One region of the Fusibacter sp. JL298sf-3 genome, then DNA from elsewhere that is predicted to be linked to it. Evidence: predicted binding sites of a transcription regulator. Region 1 holds the regulator's gene; the other holds the start of a gene.

Region 1 (9,095 bases):
AATCATCGCCATCAGCTTGTGCCTCAGCGCCGCCTTGAGCTTGTTGCGCTTGTGCTTGAGCTTGTGCGTAAAGACGTTCTGCAAGGGGTTGGAACGTTTTTGTAAGGGCTTCAAAGTCCGCTTTGATTTTCTCCACATCGTCGGCCTTCATAGACTCGCGAAGGGTTTCAATCTTTGCAGCAACTTCTGATTTTTCAGCTTCTGTAGCTTGTTCCCCTAAATCGTCAAGTGATTTCTCAATTTCATAGATCATGTTATCGGCTTTGTTGCGTTCTTCAATGAGTTCTTTTTGCTTTTTATCTTCTTCTGCAAATTGCTCTGCTTCTTTTACTTTCTTTTCGACTTCGTCTTCTGAAAGGTTTGTTGTCGCCGTAATTGTAATGTGTTGTGACTTACCAGTACCGAGGTCTTTTGCACTGACGTTTACAATACCGTTGGCGTCGATGTCAAATGTAACTTCAACTTGTGGCACGCCTCTTCTAGCAGCAGGAATGCCGTCCAGTTGGAATCTACCGAGTGTCGTATTGTCAGCTGCCATTTGTCTCTCACCTTGTAAAACGTGGATGTCAACAGCTGTTTGGTTGTCAGCTGCGGTTGAGAAAATTTGGCTTTTCTTTGTTGGAATTGTTGTATTTCTTTCAATTAACTTCGTTGAAACGCCACCGAGCGTTTCAATCCCAAGTGATAACGGCGTAACGTCGAGAAGCAAGACATCTTTTACATCACCTGAGAGAACGCCACCTTGAATAGCTGCACCAAGAGCAACACATTCGTCAGGGTTGATGCCCTTATGTGGGTCTTTTCCGATGAATTTCTTAACCGCATCTTGAACCGCTGGAATTCTCGTAGAACCGCCGACGAGGATAACTTGCTCGATGTCACCTGCATTTAGGCCGGCATCTTTAAGCGCTTTTCTCGTAGGCTCCATAGACTGCTCCACAAGGTGTTTGGTCAATTGCTCAAACTTCGCTCTTGTCAAGTCGATGTTGAGGTGAAGTGGGCCTTCAGCTGTCGCAGTGATAAACGGCAAGTTGATGTTTGTAGACTGTGTAGAAGACAGTTCTTTTTTCGCTTTTTCAGCAGCTTCTTTAAGTCTTTGAAGAGCCATTTTATCTTGTCTCAAATCGACATTGTGTTCAGATTTAAAAGTTTCAGCAAGGAAATCCATAACCACGTTGTCGAAGTCGTCGCCACCGAGGTGGTTGTTGCCGTTTGTCGCCAATACTTCGAAGACGCCGTCGCCAATTTCTAAGACAGAAACGTCAAATGTACCGCCGCCGAGGTCGAATACCATGATTTTGTGCTGATTGTCTGTCTTGTCGAGGCCGTAAGAAAGAGAAGCTGCTGTCGGCTCATTGATAATTCTCTTAACTTCGAGTCCGGCGATTTTACCAGCGTCTTTTGTCGCTTGTCTTTGAGCATCCGTAAAGTAAGCTGGTACAGTAATAACTGCTTCTGTTACTTTTTCGCCCAAATAGCTTTCTGCATCCGCTTTTAATTTTTGAAGGATCATCGCTGAAATCTCTTGTGGTGAATACACTTTGCCGTCGATTTCCTCTTTATGATCTGTACCCATCTCTCTCTTAATTGAGATAATGGTTCTGTCTGGGTTTGTAATCGCCTGACGTTTTGCCGTTTCGCCGACAAGTCTCTCGCCTGCTTTTGTAAAAGCAACTACAGACGGTGTGGTTCTATTCCCTTCTGCGTTAGGGATAACGACGGCTTCGCCGCCCTCTAATACAGACACGCATGAATTTGTTGTACCTAAGTCAATACCGATAATTTTACTCATAATAATAAGCCTCCTTAATTACGCTTTTCTATTTTATTTTACTCGTTAACAAGATACTTTAACCATACTTGGTCGAATGACTTTGTCGTTCAACGTGTACCCTTCTTGAAGGACGTCGACGACGATTTCACTGTCGCAGCCCTCTACCGCTTCGGTCATCACGGCATGGTGTTTTTGCGGATCAAAAGCTTCGCCTTTGGCTTCAATTTTCTTAACGCCGTTTTTGCTCATAAACTCCTCTAGAGACTTTTGAATCATCCCTAAGCCCTCGACGAGTTTTTCATCAGCTGTCTCTACAGCCAGTGCTCGACCAAAGTTGTCGATAATCGGCAGCAAATCCTCCACAAGGCGTTCTGTGCCGTACTTGACGAGATCTGATTTTTCCTTCTCTACGCGACGCTTGTAATTTTGAAACTCTGCGTTAAGCCTCAAATACTTGTCGTTCATGGCTTCCAGTGCCGCTTCAGGGCTTTCTGTCGACTTTTCTTCCTCTTGAGGCGTCGTCTCTGTTTCGGCAGCATTTTCTTCCAAGATGTCTTGTTCTAACTTCTCATTCGTCTCCATCTCAACCTCTTTTTTTCTTCTTTTTTTATATTGTCGTTTGTTCATAATCTCACGCACCTTAATCACTTATAAACTAATACCTGAGAAAACATCTGATAACGTGTTGCTAATGTAGTTCACAATGGACACCACGTTGCCGTAGTCCATTCGCTTCGGTCCTATGACCATAATCTTACCGTCGCTCTTGCCGTCCACCCTGTAGGAAGAGCTGATGACACTACAGTCCTCCAACAAGTCGACGCCAATCTCCGAACCGATTTTAATGGTCAATTTATTTGAAGGGACGCCTTCGAGCATGTACTCGAGGTTTTCATGAGTCTTTAAGTACTCAAATACCCTTTTGCTCTTTTCCGGATCGCTGTGGGTCTGTTTGGAGAGGATGTTTGTAAGGCCGTCCACATAAAGTTCCGTTCCGTTGAGCGATTTGAGTGCGTCTCTCAATATCGGAATCAAATAATCGACGAAATTGCCGTAATGCTGCATCCGCTCTTTAATTTTAATCATCGCTCTCACATCAATTTTTTCAATGGTCTCTCCAACGAGAAACATGAGGAGCGTATCCGCTATTTTATCGAGAACGATTTGATCTGCATTGGATATGGCGAGTTGAATATTCTTAACGACGCCGGTATCCGTGACGATAATCAGTAAAACGCGCTGATCAGTCACCTTAATCATTTTCAAGTTCGCAAGTTTGCATTTGTTAAACTTAGGAATGCTCACCACTGCGACCATCTGCGTAAATTCAGATAAAATCTTGGCGACTTGATGGGCGATGTCGTTGGCTTCTATCACTCGGCTCAAGAGCAAAGACTGTATCGTTTCTTTTTCCTCAATGCCGATGGTATGCTCGTTGAGCATAGCGTCGACATAAAGTCGATAGCCCAAGTCCGACGGAATCCGTCCCGCTGAAGTATGTGGCTGCATCAGATAGCCAAGTTCTTCTAAATCGGCCATCTCATTTCGAATCGTCGCCGAGCTAATCCCCAGCGGGTACTTCTTCGAGATGGTTCTAGAACCCACCGGTTGTGCCGTGGTGATAAAATCGCTGATAATCGCCTCGAGTATTCTAAGTTGTCTTTCAGAAATCATAGCATCACCTCGTTGTTAGGCGGTTGTTAGCACTCGAAATTAATGAGTGCTAATTTCTATAAATAATATACCGCAACCCCAGGGCACTTGTCAATGGGGTTTTTGTTTATTTGCATTTCGTTTACAAAAAAGCCACAAACACTTGATTGGACAAGTCGCGACCAAGTGCCGTCAACTTGAGACGTTCTTCAGTAACGGATACAAGCCCCTGTTTCTCCAACCGCTCTACCGTTTTGCTATGCGCCGCCATAAAGTCCACCCCATACCGCTTGTTGTACGCTTGGAAGTCCAACCCTTCATTAAGGCGTAACGTCAGCATAATGGTCTCAAACAATTCTTCCTCTCGATCGATAAACTGATTCTCACAAATGGGTTTTTCCCCTTTTTCAATTTCACTAACATAAATTTCAGCATCTCTGAAATTGGCGTAGCGGCAATCGCTGAACTTCGCATGTGCCGATGCACCAAACCCCAAGTACGGCGCATTGTGCCAATAAGTCAAATTGTGCTCTGAAGCAAAACCCGACTTGGCAAAGTTTGAAATTTCGTATTGTGCATAGCCGTTTTTCCCCAGCACCTCTATCATTTGATGGTAAAGAGCACGTTCTGTTGCATCGTCCATCGCGGTGAAGGTGCCCGCTTTCTCCATATCAAAAAGCGGCGTGCCTTCTTCTACTTTCAAACTGTACGACGCAATGTGTTCCGGCTCTAAATCGATAACCGTCTCCAATGTTTTTTGAAATTGCAAAGCGGTTTGCCCCGGGAGACCGAACATTAAGTCCACATTGATGTTTTCAAACCCGGCAGCTCTCGCAGCGCTGTAAGCACGTTTAAAAGTCGCGTAATCGTGCACCCTGCCAATGGTTTTAAGCACATCGTCGTCAGTGGCCTGTAGGCCAATACTGAGGCGATTGATGCCCATTGCCTTGTACGCCGACAGCTTTAACGGCGTTAAGCTCTCCGGGTTGCCCTCTAACGTGATCTCCGCCGAGGGTTTAATCTCAGCATACCGCTTTAAACGGCTCAATAGGCGCTCTATAGCCGTCGCCTCTAAAACAGAAGGGGTGCCGCCGCCAAAGAACACCGATTTTATAACGACGTCTTGAAGAGTCATCTCATAGAGATCGATTTCTTTGAGGAGCGCTTCAATATAGGCCTCTTGAGAAACTTTAGAAGCGTTTACTGCGTTTGAGGCAAAATCGCAGTAAAGACATTTGGAAGCACAAAATGGGATATGGACGTAAACCGCTACTTCTTGCATAACTCTCTCCTTATTGTATAAGTTCTCATTGAGCTGTTCTATCATCTATAAAGAAAAGCCGACACTTCTGTCGGCTTTCATTTTAATTATCATCGAACTTGAGAACGGATAAAAATGCCTGCTGTGGTACTTCTACGGTACCGAGTTGTCGCATTTTCTTTTTACCCTCTTTTTGCTTCTCTAATAATTTTTTCTTACGGCTGATATCGCCGCCGTAGCATTTTGCAAGAACGTCTTTACGCATAGCGCTAATGGTCTCGCGTGCGATTACCTTATTGCCCACAGCCGCTTGAATCGGAATAACAAACATCTGTCTCGGGATGACTTCCTTTAAACGCTCACAGATAACGCGCCCTCTAGAAACCGCTTTCGTTTGATGAACGATCATCGAGAAGGCATCGACAACCTCTTTGTTTAAGAGGACGTCCATTTTAACGAGATCCGACACCCGGTACTCGAGGAACTCGTAGTCGAGTGACCCATAGCCCCGCGTCTTGGATTTTAAAGCGTCAAAAAAGTCGTAAATAACCTCATTCAACGGCAACTCATAGTGTAAGACGACCCGTTTCGGATCGAGATAATCCATGTGCACCATGTCTCCGCGCCTGTTCTGACACAGTTCCATAATGTTGCCGACATACTCGTTGGGTACAATGATATTTGCCTTAACAATCGGCTCTTCCATTTGCTTGACTTCTGTAAGCGGCGGCAAATTGCTCGGATTTTGAATCATAAGTACTTCACCGTCGTTTTTCGTAACTCTGTAAATAACACTTGGTGCTGTTGCGATGATGTCGAGATTGAATTCTCGGTCGAGACGTTGCTCGATGATTTCCAGGTGTAAAAGTCCTAAGAAGCCACATCGGAAACCAAAGCCCAAGGCTACAGACGTCTCGGGTTCAAATGACAAGGCGGCGTCGTTGAGTTGAAGCTTTTCAAGTGCATCGCGCACTTCGTCGTAGCTTTCACCTTCTGCAGGGTAAATCCCACAATACACCATTGGGGTCGCCTTTTTGTAGCCCGGTAACGGTTCATCTGTAGGTTTTTGCGCCTGTGTAATGGTATCCCCCACGCGACAGTCCTTTACATTCTTAATGCTCGCAGTGATGTAGCCGACATCGCCGGCTCTGAGCTCATCCACCGGCAGCGGTCCCGGTACGTTGACGCCGACTTCGACGACTTCAAACTTTTTCCCGGTGGCCATCATCAAGACTTTATCACCTTTTTTAACAGTGCCTTCGACGATTCGAACGAAAGCAACCGCACCTTTATAGCTGTCGTAGTAAGAATCGAAGATCAACGCCTTAAGCGGCGCCGTCTCGTCGGCATCAGGCGCGGGCACATCGGCGACAATTTTCTCCAAAACGTCTTCTATATTCAGGCCTTCTTTAGCTGAAACACGCGGTGCATCTTCAGCGATAACCCCTACGAGGTCTTCAATTTCAGTTATAACTTCCTCAGGTCGCGCACTTGGCAAGTCAATTTTGTTGAGCACCGGCACTATGGTCAGCCCTTGTTCGTCGGCAAGGTGCACATTGGCAAGCGTCTGCGCCTCTACCCCTTGCGTCGCATCGACGACGAGAATCGCCCCTTCACATGCCGCCAATGAGCGGGAGACTTCATAAGTAAAATCGACGTGACCTGGGGTGTCGATTAAGTTGAGTAAATATTCATGGCCGTCTTTGGCCTTGTAGACCAAACGCGTCGTCTGCAATTTAATCGTAATGCCGCGCTCGCGTTCAAGATCCATGCTGTCCAGTATCTGTTCTTTCATCTCTCTTTGCGTCAGCAAACCCGTCTTTTCAATTAAACGGTCTGCAAGTGTTGATTTACCATGATCGATATGTGCGATAATGGAAAAATTTCGAATGTACTTTTGCCTTTCACTCGACATATGTGTGCCTCCTTATATTACAAGCCAGAGAAGAACTCTGACACTCTTTCTCGAAACAGTTACCATCAATTATATCACAAGCACTAAGGGGACACAATTTTATTTTTCTGACTTACCATCTTTTTATTGATTTATTTTAGGAAGCGTGATACAATAAGACTGTTGAAATTTTTCGGGGGAGGTGAAAAATATGGCAAACATTAAATCAGCAAAAAAGAGAATCAGCGTTATTAGCAAAAAAACTGCTTTAAACAAATCTAGAAAATCTGCGATCAAAACTGCAGAGAAGAAATTCTTATTGGCGTTAGAAGCTGGCGATAAAGAACTTGCTGCTGCTAACTTAAGAACATTCGAAAAGAAAATGAAGCAAGGTGCTACAAAAGGTTTATACCACAATAACGCGGTTGCTAGAAAAGTTTCAAGATTAACTAAGAAGTTAAACGCGGCTGAGTAATAGTTTAACACTTGGTTATCCCCGATAAAAAAGACGACCGTGTCAATTTAATATTTGATCAAATATTAAAAAAGCGTACAAGTTAAGTACGCTTTCGTCCTTTTTTGTCCCGGCTTTTGCCGGGCTTTTTTTAGTCTTTTTTGCAGCCGGCTAAGTAGCTGACGCCATATCCACAATGGCCTTTTCTATAAGCCATTGACCTTTAACACCTGACGATTTTAACAGCGTATCCGTGTCTTCCACAATGTCGATAATACGCCGAAGTGTCGCTTCGCTATACTTCACCGCATGATGAGCTGATTTCTTAGCCACAAACGGGTGAATATCGAGCTTTGAAGCGGCCACTTTACTGTTGTACCCCGCGTCCATCAACAGTTTGACCTTAATCATATTGCGGTATTGCGAAGAAATCAGTGCAAATATCTTAATTGGCGATTCCCCGGCATTGATAAAGTCGTTGAGTATCTTTAGCGAAGCATCCAGTCTTTTTTCACTAATGGCATCCATCATCTTGAAAATATTGTGCTCCATGGGGACGGGCACATACTGGTCAATGGCCGCTTGGTTGACAACCGCCGCCCTATCGGCAAGCGTCTTCACAATATTTTCGACATCGTACAAATTCTTTTCGCTTTCTTCATCCAAATAATCTATTCGATCAATGAGATAATTAATTGCCGCATTTGAAACCTCGAGGTTTCTTTCACTAAATTTTTTAGCAATCCACTTTCCCAGTTCGTGGCGGCTAAGCTTCTCGATTTCCACCCAATGGGCTGTCTTCTTTAAGGTCTTCCCAAGTTTCTTGCGCATATCAAACGCTTCTTCATAAAACACGATATTGAGAAAATCGGGCATGGACGTTATGAGTTTGAGCATCACTTCTTCTTGTTCCGGTTTAGCATTTTTTAGAATACCGGTTTTCTGGAAGACCACCACGCGGCGCTCGTCAAAAAAAGGCATGGTCTCGCTGTGCATCTCCACTGCGTCCATGTCGATGTTGCCCTCGTAAAGCGTGTAGTTAAACGTTTGGTACTCAGGCATTAAAAACGATTGCTGTATGTGCTTAATGGTGTGCTCTATAAGATAGACCTCAGGGCCTTTGATAACCGTTATTTTTGGTAGTTCTCCATTTGTGAGCATTTTGTAGAATTCTTTAAACGACATTTACCCTCCTGCTTTCAAGTAAGTTTGAATACGGTACCCCCTCGGCGTCACCGTCATAACGATTTCACCGGAGTCGTAAGTGCTGTAGACTCGATTTGTAACGCTTTCTAATAAAGATACCACATTTTCGTCCGGCAAGCCATACCTCAATCCACTGGAAATAATGGCTATCTCAATAGTAGAACCGGTGTAAAACGATTCGGAATAGGAAGTATCCGATCCGTGGTGCGGCACTTTTAAAAATTGAAAAGACGGTTTCAGTTCAAGAGAGGCCATCCCCTCTTTATGTAAATCCCCCAGCAGATAACCGGAAGTCCCGTAGAGTGACACAAAAGTGTTTAAGCCGTTGTCGTTGGTCTGGGAATCAGAAAATGTCGGAAAGATTTCCAGATGCAAGTCGCCGTATTGATAGACGGCGGAATCGCGTACTATTTCATAAGATGTTCCCGCAGCCGCTAGAAGCGGTGCCACACGCTCGTACGTTTCAGCATTCAAAAGGACTTTGTCTACGCGAACAGCTTCTAGGAGCCCCTCTAAGCCGCCGTGGTGGTCCTTATGCGCATGCGATAAGACGACGAGCGATACGCGGTGCACATCCGATGCACGAAGGTAATCGCCCACATCTAAAAAGCCATCGCCTAAATCACTGAGAACGACGACATCGTCAAACTGTACCACGACAAAGTCGCCATGCCCCACATCGACAAAGTGAATGTACCCTCTATCGGAGAGCCATTCGCTCATGGTCCCCCCTGCCACGACTAAGCCACATGTACAGAGAATTATCAAAGTAACGCGTCGAATGCGATAAGACGTCCAATTAAACGCATACGCCGTAAGCACCCCTATTAGCGCCACCCATGTAGCGTAATAA
Region 2 (9,095 bases), 1.6 Mb from region 1:
CTTTGTCTACATCGTCTACACCGCCGTCCGCGATGACCAAGGCACCTTCCGCGGCGTGTTGGAAATGATGCAGGACGCCACGCACATCCGGTCTCTCGAAGGCAGCCGCCGCCTGCTCTCTTGGGCCGATTCAGAGGATCAATCAGAAGCAGGTGGGGCGACAGAACCGCCGGCGAACGCACTGGGGATTACTAGAGACACTGTCATTGGCGATCTCGTCAAAGCACATCCTCAGGTGAAAGCGTTCTTGCTTAGCCAGTCGCCGAAGTTCGAGAAATTAAACAACCCGCTGTTGTTCAAGACCATGTCGTCCATAGCGACGCTGGACATGATCGCCCGTCGCGGAGACTTAAATGTCGACGAGCTCATCGACAGCCTGGTTAAATTCTTGGGGGACGGTTCTTTTGTGCAGCAAAACACTAAAAATTGACAATTCGAGGAACGGCAAACTGCCGCAGATACTGACGTGAGAGCAAATGTCTTTGCTAATTGCCACAGTGTATCTGCGGCAGTTTCACATGGTGAAAAGCGTTTGCTCACACTCGGTGTGGTGTGCCGGAAGCGTATTAAATGTTGTCCTACGTATCTTTAGAAGTGTTGAAAAATCAATGGCAGGAAGCAAACGCATCTCAAATTGCGGGTGGAAAATATGGTAAAATATATAGGATTCGAGCACAAAAGAACCGTCCCCCCTTGACAGTTTCACACAGGTCGTGTAAAATAAAAACAGAACATACGTTCTGTAAAGGAGGCGACTGTTGTGGAGACATTAGACAAACTGAAGATATTGGCAGATGCGGCGAAATACGATGTGTCGTGTTCGTCCAGCGGCAGCAGCCGCATGGCGAAAAAAGGCGCCCTCGGCAACACCGCCTTGCCCGGTATTTGTCACAGTTGGGCAGATGACGGCAGGTGTGTGTCGCTGTTTAAAATACTGATGACAAATCAATGTATTTACGACTGTGCCTATTGTCAAAACCGCGCCAGTAACAACGATATCCAGCGCGCCGCCTTTACAGTGGACGAAATTGTCGCCTTGACCATACAGTTTTACAGGCGCAACTATATAGAGGGCCTGTTTCTTAGTTCTGGCATCATCAAAGACGCCAATCACACCATGTCGTTGCTGCTTCAAGTGGTGAAGCGCCTTAGAGAGCGAGAAAATTTCAACGGCTACATACACCTGAAAGGCATTCCGGGCGCCGATCGAGGACTCATTGAACAAGCGGGGCGATATGTGGACAGACTGAGCATCAACATCGAATTGCCCACCAGCAAAAGCATCCGATTGCTCGCACCGGAGAAAAAGCGCCAAGATATGGTGGCGCCGATGCAGTTTATAAAAGAAAAGAGCCAACTGGCGGCTCTGGAACGAAAGCGCTATAAAAATGCACCTATGTTCGTACCGGCGGGACAGACGACTCAGCTGATTGTGGGCGCTAGCAGGGAGGCCGACTACCACATCATAAAAATCGCCGAGGCCTTTTACCAGCGGGTCGATCTAAAGCGCGTTTATTACTCGGCGTACATGCCCGTGGGCAATTTACCGGCTGTTGTCGAAGACACCGCGCTGTCCCTTAGACGGGAACACCGCATCTACCAAGCGGATTGGCTGATGCGGTTTTACGGCTTTAAAGCCGATGAGATTTTAAATGCGCAGCGGCCGAACCTCGACATGGAAATCGACCCCAAATGTCAATGGGCCCTAGCCAACATGCAGTATTTCCCGATAGAAGTTATGCGCGCTCCGTTGCATGTGCTGTTAAGGGTGCCGGGCATCGGGAATATCAGCGCAAGACGCATTATCGGCGCCCGAAAATTCGGCAGGCTCTCGGAAGAAGCCCTGAAAAAACTCGGTGTGGTAATGAAGCGGGCTCAATACTTTATTACCATTGGCGGGTGCTCAGTCAATACGCTGGACATGAACCCGTTTACACTGAAGCCCCTTTTGACAGACGGCGTCAAGCCGCAACTGTCCATGTTTGAAAAGTACCCGACGCTGTTCAGCTAACGGCATTGCAGAGAGGAGGCAACATGCGTCATTATCTATACGACGGCTCCTTTGAAGGGGCGATGACCGGGGTGTACAAAATGTTCCACGACCGCGTGGACGAAGACAGTGCAACACTTCAAACGGAGGCTGCCGAGCAGATGGCGTTGTTCGATACCTTTGAAGTTGTGACAACCGATTTTGAGAGGGCCGAACGGGTGACGAAGTGGATGGGGGAAACGTTTGAAGCCGAGGGGATTCGGCGGGTGGCCACGGCGTACCTTTCCGATGCCCCCGATTACGGTACTCGGCTGTTTCGCGCGTTAAAGGCAGGCCATAAAATGAAGCGCAAAGACGCTTTGATGAATCTGGCGGACCCTGCGGTTATGGCGCTCTACGACCTGTACCGCAAAGTGGTGCGCGCAGAGCATCTGATGGTGGGTCTGTTGCGATTTAAAGAACTTGAAAACGGCACCTTTTACGCGTATTTTGAACCGCCTTACAATTTGCTGCCGCTCTTGATGCCGCATTTTGAACAGCGCCTTGGCGATCAGACGTGGGTGATTCACGATGGCCTTAGAGGACAGGCGGCGTTTTACGACGGGACGCACAGCTTTCTCAACGCCCTAGAACCCATGGACGATGTGGCGTTTTCAAAACAAGAAGCGATGTTTCAAGAGTTGTGGCAGGGGTATTTTAAACATATTGCCATTAAAGAGCGGCTCAATCCCAAATGTCAGCGCAACTTTATGCCGAAGAAATATTGGAAATTTCTCGTTGAAAAGCCGGGGGAGGCGCATCGAAAGAAAGGGGTACACCTATGAAAGCACGTATTGATTTGATTACGATTTGGACAGAAGCATTGGCGCCGATGAAGGCGTTTTATAAAGACGTCTTGGGGTTTGAAGTGAAGTTGTCGCTGGACAGTTATGTCGAGTTTCAGAACGAAGGGGTGCGTTTTGCCATTTGTGAACGGCAGGTGATGCACGGGTTTTCCGATGCGTTTAAGTCCTCGAAAACCGGTCAAGCCTTTGAACTCGCTTTTCCATGTGCGTCGCCACAGGCGGTGGACGAAAGCTACAACCGTCTCATTGAAAAAGGCGCTCAAGGGGTACACCCACCGGCAGATATGCCGTGGGGACAGCGGACGGCGCTGTTTAAAGATCCCGACGGCAACGTACACGAGATTTTTTCGGAACTGTCGTAAAGCGGCCGTTGTAGGCGGTCTTTGTCTATAGAACTGTACTTGTAAAGCGCTCGCTCTAGAGCGCTTTTTATTTTAGCAACAAGATTTGAGCCAAAAGGCTTACCGCGACTGTTCAACGCGGAAAGCCATTAGCGAAAAGCGGTTCGTGATGCCGAAGGTATCACAATGTTGTTTGACAACAAGATTTGAGCCAAAAAGCTTACCGCGACTGTTCAACGCGGAAAGCCGTTAGCGAAAAGCGGTTCGTGATGCCGAAGGTATCACAATGTTGTTTGACAACAAGATTTGAGCCAAAAAGCTTACCGCGACTGTTCAACGCGGAAAGCCGTTAGCGAAAAGCGGTTCGTGATGCCGAAGGTATCACAATGTTGTTTGACAACAAGATTTGAGCCAAAAGGCTTACCGCGACTGTTCAACGCGGAAAGCCGTCAGCGAAAAGCGGTTCGTGATGCCGAAGGTATCACGAATGTTGTCGTTTCAGAGGGAGACTTGCGGGCATAAATAGAACAAGTCGATTGAATGTGGAGGTGTGCAATGGGTATGACGCTGTGGATGAGTTTTTGGTTGTTTTTAAACGTATTGTTGTTGACGGTACTCGTACCAGGTGGGCCAATAGAAAACCGCGACTTTTCGGCAATGAAGGGCGCGGCATTTTGGGGCTTTAACGTCTTTTTAATCGCGATTGGCCTCGGTGCCTTTGTGGGCAGTTACGCGCTCTTGGTAGGTGCCCAGTGGGCGGTCTTGCTCGGTCAAGTGCTGTCGGTACTCTTTGCAGGGGTCTATCTAATCGACCTGGCCGGTATTTTCCCCAAATCGCCGACGCCGATGTCGAAAAGTCTCCTGTTTTTTGAAATTATCAACAGCTGTGTAGCTGTATATACGTTTATTTTGTTGACGGCGTTGGGGTAGTGGGTGACTCGTATTTATTTTCAAAACGTTACACGCACAAGGCCCCTTATACATTACGGTGCTTTAAAGGAGGTTTAGAAGGCTTATGTTACAACAAGCTGTCGCGTTTCTATTTTTACTATTTTTGGTGACGTATCTATTCAAATTGTGGTTTGATTTGGTTGAGTTTGTTCGGCGCAAAGTGGTTTCTTTTTTTAAAGACTAGTATACGGTCTCGTTGAGAGTGAATTAAAAATGCCAGATAGGCTGTATCCGTGCAAGACAAACTATCGACGACAATGCGGGACATTGTCGAGAGATTTTAACGCTACAATGATACAGAGTAGATGAGCAGTTTTTTTATTGTGAACGCTACAGGACACTAGCAGTGTCCACTGAGACAAAGCCCTATCTCTCGGCACCCAAACGCATCTGTTTTAAAGGACAAAAAAGAAGCCATCAAGTGGCTTCTTTTGCTGTGTTAGGGGCCTACGCGTGTACGGTGAGCGCATTTTCAGAGACATCTATGTGAATGGTTTGACCTTCGATTAGTGTGCCTTTGATAATGGCTTTGGCTAGAATCGTTTCAACGGTATTTTGGATATAACGTTTGAGCGGACGCGCACCGTAGTGGACGTCGTAGGCGCTTTCTATGATAAAGTCGATGGCGGCATCGCTGATGACCACACCATCGAAGCGGTCCTTGAGTCGCGTCTCGAGGTCCTTAATCATCAACGCGACGATGTCTCGGATGACGTGTTTGTCGAGTGGTTTGAAGACGATGGTGTCGTCGAGACGGTTGAGAAATTCGGGTCTGAATGTGGCGCGCATCAAGGCGCGGAGTTGTTCTTCGACGCCGGTGTCTATCGGCTGATTTTCGTTAAGTGCGTTTAGGAGGATGTCTGAGCCGATGTTGGACGTCATAATGATAATGGTGTTTTTGAAGTCGACGGTTCGACCTTTGGAATCTGTGATGCGGCCGTCGTCGAGAACTTGCAACAGGACGTTGAACACGTCGTGGTGGGCCTTTTCGATTTCGTCGAATAAGATGACGCTGTACGGCTTGCGGCGCACGGCTTCAGTGAGCTGACCGCCTTCTTCATAGCCGACGTATCCCGGAGGGGCACCGATCATGCGGGCCACGGCGTGTTTTTCCATGTACTCGCTCATGTCGATTCGGATCATGGCGTCTTCGCTGTCAAATAGGGCTTTTGAGAGCGTTTTGGCGAGTTCGGTTTTGCCGACACCTGTTGGCCCGAGGAAGACAAAGGAGCCGATGGGTTTGCCTGCATCTTTGACACCTGCTCTCGAACGGAGAATGGCTTCGGTGACTTTTCGCACCGCTTCGTCTTGACCCTTGACGCGTTGGGCCAGTGTCGCTTCCAGTTGCAAGAGTTTTTCCCGTTCGGTTTCAATGAGCTTTTCAAGTGGGATGCCCGTCCATTTGGAGACAATAGCGCCGATTTCTTCGGCGGTGACTTCTTCTCGGATGAGAGACTCTGTCTTTTCCTCAGCTTGAATGGCCACTTTCAGTGCTTCAATTTCCTTTTCCAGTTCAGGCAATCGACCGTACTGGAGTTTGGCGGCCTTTTCGAGGTCGTAGGCGCGCTGTGCCACTAAGATGTCGTTTTGCACTTGATCCAGTTCTGACTTCAGCGCGTTTAAGCGCTCGATTTTGTCTTTTTCCATCTGCCAGAGCGCTTTTTTGCTGTTGAACTGCTCTTTGAGATCGGAGAGTTCTTTGCGTACGTGGGTGAGGCGTTCCTTGCCGTGGCGGTCTTTTTCATCTTTGAGAGCTGCCTCTTCGATTTCCAAGGTGATAATCTTTCTGGAGATGTCGTCGAGTTCCGTCGGCATGGACTCCATTTCCGTCTTGACCAGTGAGCAGGCTTCATCGACGAGGTCGATGGCCTTGTCCGGTAGGAAACGGTCTTGAATGTAGCGGTCGGAGAGCACTGCCGCTTGAATCAGCGCTTTGTCGTGGATGGTGACTTTGTGGTAGAGCTCGTAGCGCTCTTTTAACCCGCGGAGAATGGTGATGGTACTTTCCACAGAAGGTTCCACTACGAGAACGGGCTGGAAGCGCCTTTCGAGGGCGTTGTCCTTTTCGATATAGCGCTTGTACTCGTTGAGCGTGGTGGCGCCGATACAGTTGAGTTCGCCTCTGGCGAGAAGTGGTTTCAGCATATTGCCCGCGTCCATGGCGCCGTCGGCTTTGCCTGCCCCGACGATGGTGTGCAGTTCGTCGATAAACAGGATGATTTGACCGTCGCTGTCCTTCACCTCGTCGAGTACCGCTTTCAGACGCTCTTCAAATTCGCCTCGGAACTTGGCCCCTGCAATCAATGCACCCATGTCCAACGAGAAAATGCGCTTGTCTTTTAGACTGACGGGGACGTCGCCTCTGACGATGCGGTGGGCAATCCCTTCCACAATGGCGGTTTTACCGACGCCGGCCTCGCCGATGAGCACGGGGTTGTTCTTGTTTTTGCGCGATAGAATCCGGATGGCGCGTCTGATTTCCTCATCGCGTCCAATAACCGGGTCGAGTTTGTTGGCCTTTGCCAGCGCCACCAAGTCTGCGCCGTATTTGGAGAGGGCGTCAAATGTGCCCTCGGGGTTGTCGTTTTGGATGGTTTTGTCGCCGCGGATGGCTTGAATCGCCGTGAGAACCGCTTCTTTTTCAAGGCCAAAATCGCGAATGAGTTTTTGAATGTCGCTGCCTTTTGCACTGAACAAGCCCAAAAGCAAGTGCTCTGTGCTGACGTAGTGGTCCTTCATTTTATCGGCGGTGTCTTCTGCCTTCATTAAAACCCGCTGTGCGTCGTTTGAAAGGTAGAGGTTGACATTGCCGGTGACTTTTTGTTTTTCACCAATGGTTCTCGACAGCGCGTCTTTTAACCGGTCGATGTCAATGTCCAGCGATTTTAAAATGCGTGGGACAAACGCCTCTGTGTTGTCCACAAGCGCAGAGAACAAATGCGCCGGCTCGATGCTGGGGTTCTGGTAGTCGTCTGCGATGAGCTGTGCGCGATTCAGTGTCTTTAGGGTTTCCTGAGTCATTTTATTTTGATCTAACATCGTATCACACTCCTTTTATCAGCACTCTACATTAACGAGTGCTAAGTTGTTCTAGTTGTATGATACCATGTGTGGCGCAAAAATCCATTAAGAAAGTGTGAACAATTTTGAAACGTTCTAGACGTGTCAAAGTGGGTGTGCGGAAAAGTGTTTTGAGGATGCTGTAAACAGTTTTCTTCTTATATATAGGGCCCCGTTTTTATAGGCATCTTCGTTTCAAAAAATGTAAAAGACGCCGCGGCTTAGTGGCGTGTTCATAAGGGTACTTTTTGAGCCTACTAATGAATGGTGACTCATCTGAAGCAGTGTTATAAACTTCAAGCATATAGCTTCAATACAATGTTCCTTTTTATTATGCTTGGTTGAAAGGAAAGCCCGATTAATTCTGTGTTTGAACAAAATGCCCTCAACAGTACCTACTCGCTTTTTACCCAGTTAATCTCACAAGCAAACATTCCTTCTTCTACTGGCTTTACAGAAAAAGTATGTGTTCTCCCACTTCGTTCGCCGATTTCAAGATGAACAGTGTACATTTCACTCAAAATCGACCTATAAGAGCCTTTTTATAGGCAACAGCATATTTACTCTAGTTTTAGCTTTTTTCGTGGTATTTAGCAAAAGTGAAGTCCTCTTGGAGATGTTAGGATGGTTTCCACTTAGGTTTAACAATTTCAAATCATTCCTTTCATGGATTGCCATGAGATACATGGCAGCTATTCAATTCATTCAAGGTAAATTTGAATTAAAAGCTATATGGAATTACGTCATTGTAACACTGATATTTATTGGAATAGCAGTAGGTTTATTCTTTATCGTTAAAAAGTTAATCAAAACGATTAAGAAGTTTGTTCAAGACATTAACAAGGCTTATATTGATAGATTGCTCAAATTGATTGTATCGGGCGATATTGCTCTTATTTTGTTCTATATTTGCCTTTTCTTCTACAACCCAATAAAAAGCATTGTGCCTTTCAATATTCTTTCTATATGGCTTATATTTAGCTTTATAGGAATAAGTCTATGGCACGTTCCCGAAATTAAATCGAGATAGCTTTAATTCAAAAAGGTGGAAAAAATATATTGATAGTGAGCTTCCTATCAGTGAACTTATAGTAATGAACGGTTCCACTGGGCTAGGTATAGAGAAAGGACACCTTCTTTTATGGAAGATGTCCTTTTTATTTTGTTATTTATTACCTGTTATGCAACAGGCCCTTTTTTGGAACTGATCTTTTGGTTTTGTGTTTTATTTGTTAGTTACTCCTGACTTCAATATAGCCAATCACATTCAACTTGGTATATGCCGGTGAAGTAAATAATACTTCACTGTTTACGTTTTCGAATATCACATATGGTTTAAAGAAAAACTTGATTGTCTTTTCTCTATCAGCAGTAAAGGTAATATCACTTTGTAAGTCTATAACTTTATTAAACTGTTCGAATTTTCGATAATCAAATAATGACAACTCAATGTTGTTAAGGTCCTTACTTGTTTCAAATCTCGAGCTTAATTGAATCGGATATTTGAACTGACCAATGGTTGTATCTTTGCTTGATACTTTTGAAGTACCTGTCAGTGCTATACTGCTCCCCAAGGTAAGGTGTCCAAGTTGATTTTCATCCACACTAAATTCATTAACGGTAGTCTGATACTCAACTAAGTCAATAGTACTCCATGTCCCATCAGCATAGATTTCAAAAACCCTAGTAATACGATTATTCACATCACTCAGTGGAGCAGGTGAAGAAACTTCGATGTAAGTATCGGTTAGTATATATTCCTCAACTAATAACTGATCTACGTCATAAGTGGATGTTACACCAAAATATCCATATAATACAGCCACTACAACTAAAACTATCACAACAATAAGTCTCTTCAACTTTCTACTCCTATCTTAAAATAAGTAAGTAAATACCATCTGCGAA

What was found. The regulator HrcA, encoded in region 1, represses chaperone genes, less so after heat shock. The targets are predictions, from matches to a motif close to TGTTAGCACTCNNNNNNNNNGAGTGCTAACA.
Region 2: the regulator HrcA is predicted to act here: its motif matches at 7,183-7,213, upstream of clpB (ATP-dependent chaperone ClpB).

The regions. Positions count from the first base shown of each region.
Region 1 is NZ_CM132608.1:198,532-207,626, reverse strand. It holds gene dnaK (molecular chaperone DnaK) at 1-1,792, opposite strand, end outside; gene grpE (nucleotide exchange factor GrpE) at 1,838-2,401, opposite strand; gene hrcA (heat-inducible transcriptional repressor HrcA) at 2,423-3,448, opposite strand; gene hemW (radical SAM family heme chaperone HemW) at 3,570-4,709, opposite strand; gene lepA (translation elongation factor 4) at 4,792-6,603, opposite strand; gene rpsT (30S ribosomal protein S20) at 6,794-7,057, shown strand; gene holA (DNA polymerase III subunit delta) at 7,208-8,221, opposite strand; gene ACR6HW_RS00955 (ComEC/Rec2 family competence protein) at 8,222-9,095, opposite strand, start outside.
Region 2 is NZ_CM132608.1:1,766,623-1,775,717, reverse strand. It holds gene ACR6HW_RS08585 (PAS domain-containing protein) at 1-430, shown strand, start outside; gene ACR6HW_RS08580 (putative DNA modification/repair radical SAM protein) at 761-2,011, shown strand; gene ACR6HW_RS08575 (TIGR03915 family putative DNA repair protein) at 2,035-2,814, shown strand; gene ACR6HW_RS08570 (VOC family protein) at 2,811-3,197, shown strand; gene ACR6HW_RS08565 (hypothetical protein) at 3,732-4,106, shown strand; gene clpB (ATP-dependent chaperone ClpB) at 4,575-7,166, opposite strand; gene ACR6HW_RS08555 (hypothetical protein) at 8,420-9,049, opposite strand; gene ACR6HW_RS08550 (hypothetical protein) at 9,060-9,095, opposite strand, start outside.